DNA from 2 places in the Sphingomonas humi genome. Region 2 is predicted to be linked to the other one. Evidence: predicted binding sites of a transcription regulator. Region 2 holds the regulator's gene; the other holds the start of a gene.
The links. Region 2 encodes LexA, which represses DNA repair genes until DNA is damaged. Its sites were predicted from a motif close to GTTCCNCNCTTGTTCT; they were not measured.
Positions count from the first base shown of each region.

Region 1: the regulator LexA is predicted to act here: its motif matches at 1,288-1,303, upstream of ABD729_RS03620 (ImuA family protein).

Region 1 is NZ_BAAAZD010000001.1:734,653-737,106, reverse strand. Features, by position in the region: gene ABD729_RS03625 (Y-family DNA polymerase) at 1-623, opposite strand, end outside; gene ABD729_RS03620 (ImuA family protein) at 547-1,194, opposite strand; gene fumC (class II fumarate hydratase) at 1,449-2,454, opposite strand, start outside.
Region 2 is NZ_BAAAZD010000002.1:1,195,209-1,197,662, forward strand. Features, by position in the region: gene ABD729_RS13670 (peptidylprolyl isomerase) at 1-344, shown strand, start outside; gene ABD729_RS13675 (anthranilate synthase component II) at 380-1,021, shown strand; gene lexA (transcriptional repressor LexA) at 1,025-1,687, shown strand; gene ABD729_RS13685 (phytanoyl-CoA dioxygenase family protein) at 1,775-2,332, opposite strand.

The sequences.
Region 1 (2,454 bases), on a different contig from region 2:
ACCTGCTTCAGGCCGAGGCGAACCAGCATGTGGGTGGCTTGCGGCGACAGGCGCAGCGCGGCGACCGGGAGCGGCGCAAGTATCCGGGCAAGCTCGTCCGGGCTGGCGAGACGCGCGCCGCGGCCATAGCGCGCCAGTGCCCAGGCGGCCCCGGCGGTGGGCGCAATCGCCGCGCGGGTGCTGACCGCCATCGCGGCAAAGCGCGCCTCGATGTCGGCAAGAAGCGCGGCCTCGCCCCCGAACAGGTGCGCGACGCCGGTCACGTCGAGCCACAGCGCGTCGGCGCCGTCGACCTCGACCAGCGGCGACCAGCGGCTGGCCCAGCGCGCGGCCGCGCGGAGCCAGGCCGCTTCGCCGGCGACGTCCGCCGCCTCGGCCTCCAGCGCGGGATCGAGCGCGCGGGCGTCGGCCAGCCGGGCACCGGGCGCTGCCCCGCGCCCGGCTGCGGCGGGAGTGACGGCGTGGATCAGCTGGCCGTGGCGGCCCTCGACGGTGAGGACCAGCGGCCGGGCGAGCGCTTCCCTTCGACGCTGCTCAGGACAGGCCTCAGGCGCGGCGCTCCCATTGGCCCAGCGCTCGATCGCCAGGTTGGGGAGCCACAGGGAGCAGATCCGCCGGCTCATCGCCGACCACCCACGAACCGGGGTGCCGCAAGCGCGAGCGGAACAGCTCGGCGGTCCAGCGCGGGGTGCCCGGGGCCTTGGGGTCGAAGGGATGGGCCAGGCTCGGCGCGCTTGCCAGCCGCCAGCGTTCGCGCGCGCCGGACAGGTTGGCCGCGCCAGCCAGGCGGATCAGCCAGCAGGCGACCCCGAACCGCTCCGCCGCGACCGCCAGCCGCCGCGTCGCGGTGAAGTCGAGCGCCTGCGGATCGCCCCACAGTTCGCCGATCACGCCGCCTAGGCCCTCGCATCGAAGGCCCTCCTCCATCGCCCACAGCGCGGCCCTCGAATCACGCGCCTCGACATGGATGAGCTGCCGCCCGGCGGGCCCGAGCCCGGCCGCATGGACCCGCCCGCCTTCGAGGATGGCCATGCGTTCCTGCACCCACAGCAAGGGCTTGGGCGTGTCGAGATGACGGAGCACGAAGCCGGTCCAGCCGGCATCGCGGGGCGAGGAAGGAAAGAGTTCGGAGAGGGTCGGCTGCGCAGGTGAAAGCGCGGCATCGTGCGCCGCACGGGAAGGGAACCGTACCACGGCATCTGCCGGTGCACAGTTTTCTCCAGCCGCACGGGGACCCCCGCCGGCGACGAGATGAAGACCTCGTTCCACACGACTCGCAACGCTCTTGTTCTGCTTTTGTTCTTATTCGCGCGAGTCAGCGAACGGAGTCAATCGGGCGACTCGCGGGGGCGTTTGTCAGTCGTCTGGAGAGGAGCGGACGCGACGAAGCAATCCACTGGCGCTGGCCGTGGATTGCTTCGTCATGCTCGCAATGACGAAATGCGAGCCTAGCGCCCGATCATCGCTTCCGGGCGGACGACGCGGTCGAAGGTTTCGGCGTCGACCAGGCCGAGTTCCAGCCCTGCTTCCTTCAGCGTCAGCCGCTTCTTGTGGGCGTATTTGGCGATGCTCGCGGCATTGTCGTAGCCGATCTCGGGCGCCAGCGCGGTGACCAGCATCAGGCTGCGCCCGACCAGTTCGGCGATATGATCCTCGTTGGCGGTCATCCCCTCGACGCAGCGTTCGGCGAAACTGACCATCGCGATCGACAGCAGTTCGACCGAGCGCAGCACGTTCGACCCGATCAGCGGCATGAACACGTTGAGTTCGAAATGGCCCTGCATGCCGCCGACGGTCACCGCCTGGCCGTTGCCGATCACCTGCGCGCAGACCATCGTCAGGCTTTCGACCTGGGTCGGGTTGACCTTGCCCGGCATGATCGAGCTGCCCGGCTCGTTCTCGGGCAGGCTGAGTTCGCCAAGGCCCGAGCGCGGACCCGAGCCGAGGAAGCGGATGTCGTTGCCGATCTTGGTCAGCGCGACGGCCAGCGTCGCCAGCGCGCCATGGAAGAAGACGAGGCCATCACGCGCCGCCATTTCGGCGAACTTGTTGGGCGCGGGCTCGAACCGGCTGCCGGCAATGTCGCTGATCGCCTGGCACATGTCGTCGGACCAGCCGGCCGGTGCGTTGAGGCCGGTGCCGACCGCGGTGCCGCCGATCGCGAGCTTGCGAAGGTTGCCTTCGAGCGCACCTTCGATCCGCTTGCGGCAATTGACCAGCTGCGCGGCATAGCCGGAAAATTCCTGGCCGAGCGTCAGCGGGGTCGCGTCCTGCGTGTGGGTGCGGCCGATCTTGACGATCGAGTCCCATTCGCGCGCCTTGGCGTCGAGCGCGGCGGTCAGCCGGTCGAGCGCGGGATAGAGCTGCTGTTCGGCGCTGAGCACCGCCGCGACGTGGAGCGCGGTCGGGAAGCTGTCGTTGCTGCTCTGCGACTTGTTGACGTGGTCGTTGGGA
Region 2 (2,454 bases):
AACCGATCGAGATCCGCCGAGGCGCCCTCGCCCAGTTCGCGCAGCAGGGCCAGGAAGTGCCGCCGCCGCTTCGCATCCTGTTCACGCTCGCCCCCGGCAAGGCCCAGCGCGCGGCCGGCCCGTCGGGCATCTACCTCGTCAAGCTCGACAAGGTCGTGCCGGGCAATGCCGCCACCAACCCGCAGCTGGTCGCAAGCGAGGTCACCGGCCTCCAGCGCAGCGCGGGCGAGGAGATCGCGCTGCAGTGGATCGCCGCCGCGCAGAAGGAGCTCGGCGTCACCCGCAACGACGACGCTATCCGCGCCGCCCGCACCCGCATCCTCGGCGGCGCGCCGGTCAACTGATCGCCGCCGGCACGCGCAAGGCAAGTGACGCTGTCGTGGCGATCGACCTCCTCGTCGTCGACAACCACGACAGCTTCACCTTCACCCTGGTCGACTATTGCCGCCAGCTCGGCGCCACGGTCACCGTCGCCCAGTCCGACGCGCTGAGTGTGGACGAGGCCCTCGCCCACCCCGGCCCCCTCCTCCTCGGCCCCGGGCCCGGCCATCCCGCCGACGCCGGCATCTCGGTCGCCCTCGCCGCCGCCTGCATCGCGGCGGGAAAGCACCTCCTCGGGGTCTGCCTCGGCCATCAGGCCATCGCGCTCGCCGCCGGCGCCACCATCGCCCGTGCCGCCCCGATGCATGGCAAGACCGACCCGATTACCCACGACGGCGGCCCACTCTTCGCCGGCCTGCCCTCGCCCGTCATCATGACCCGCTACCACAGCCTGGTCGCGACCGACCTCCCGCCGACCCTCACCGCCACCGCCCACGGCAGCGACGGGACGATCCAGGCGCTCGACCATGCGCACGCGCCCGTCCACGGCATCCAGTTTCACCCCGAGAGCATCGCCAGCACGCACGGCCTCCGGCTGCTCGGCAATTTCCTTGCGCTCGCGGGCGCAACAAAGCTGCTTGACACCCCCGCTTACGTTCCTTACCCGTTCCCCGTCTGTTCACATCCGGGGCCTGCGTGAACCATGCTGACTGTCAAGCAACGCGAACTTCTCACCTACATCGATCAGCGCCTCAAGGCGTCGGGCGTCAGCCCCAGCTTCGATGAGATGCGCGAAGCGCTCGACCTCAAGAGCAAGTCGGGGGTCCACCGCCTGATCTCCGCGCTCGAGGAACGGCAGTTCATCCGCCGCCTCCCCAACCGCGCCCGCGCGCTCGAAGTCGTCCGGCTTCCGGAAACGCAAGGCTCGACCCCGGTCCCCGCCCCCGTCGCGCCGCAGCCCCGGGCGGTGGTGCCTGCCAACGACACCATCGACCTGATGCTCGCCGGGCGGATCGCCGCCGGCACCCCGATCGAGGCGCTGCAGGGGCAGGACAGCTTCCCGGTACCCGCCGCCCTGCTCGGCCCGGGCGAACATTATGCGCTCGAAGTCAGCGGCGATTCGATGGTCGACGAAGGCATCCTCGACGGCGACTATGTCCTCATCCGCAAGGTCGAAACCGCGCGCGAGGGGGAGATCGTGGTCGCCCTGATCGACGATGCCGAAGCGACCCTCAAGACCTTCCGCCGCGAAGGCCAGATGGTCCGCCTCGACCCCGCCAACCGCAGCCACGAACCGCAGCGCTACGACCCCCGCCGGGTCAAGATCCAGGGCAAGCTCGCCGGGCTGATCCGCCGCTACCATTAAGCCGTCGTCCCGGCACAGGCCGGGACTCCGGGCGATTGAAGCGCCAAGCCGGCGGAGGTCCCGGCCTGCGCTGCGGTGACGCCTAGGCTACAGCAGCCCCTCGATCACATGGTTCTGCTCGATCATCTCGAGCGCGTCGACCACCCGGCAGGTCAGGTGATCCCGCACCCGCGCCGGCAGCGCGTCGTGATAGGTGCGCGTCACCTGCAGGTCATGGTGCCCGGCATTGCCGGCATCGGGCGCATCGACCCCTACCACCAGCACCGGCCGCGGCTCGTCTGACCGGTTGGCGGTCCCGCGATGAATGGTCAGCGCGGACCGCGCCGACATGTCGCCGCGCTTCGGCAGCTTCTGCACCGCGCGCTCCTGATAACGCCCCCACAGCGACTGATCGGGAAACATGCCGTCGACCGCCCCTTCGATGGCATCCCACTGCGTTCCCGGCGCGATCTCGAACGGCCCATGCTCGGGCCGCGTGTCGACCGCGGTCAGGTTGAACGCCAGGCTATTGAGGCGCCGCCCCTCCAGCGTTGCCGGCGGGGCCTGGAAATCGCGGTGCCACGGCTGGTCCTCCGCCCCCGGGAACGGGATGTCGAAGCCGACTTCGACGATGCGATAGTCGCAGGTCAGCACCGCCTCGCACACTGCCACGAATCAGGGGTGGGTAACGATGTCGACAAACCCCGACACGTCCTCGGGCGCGACCTCGACGTAAAAGCGGTGCGGTCCGCGCGGCAGCGGGCTTGTCCTTGACCCGGTCCCATACG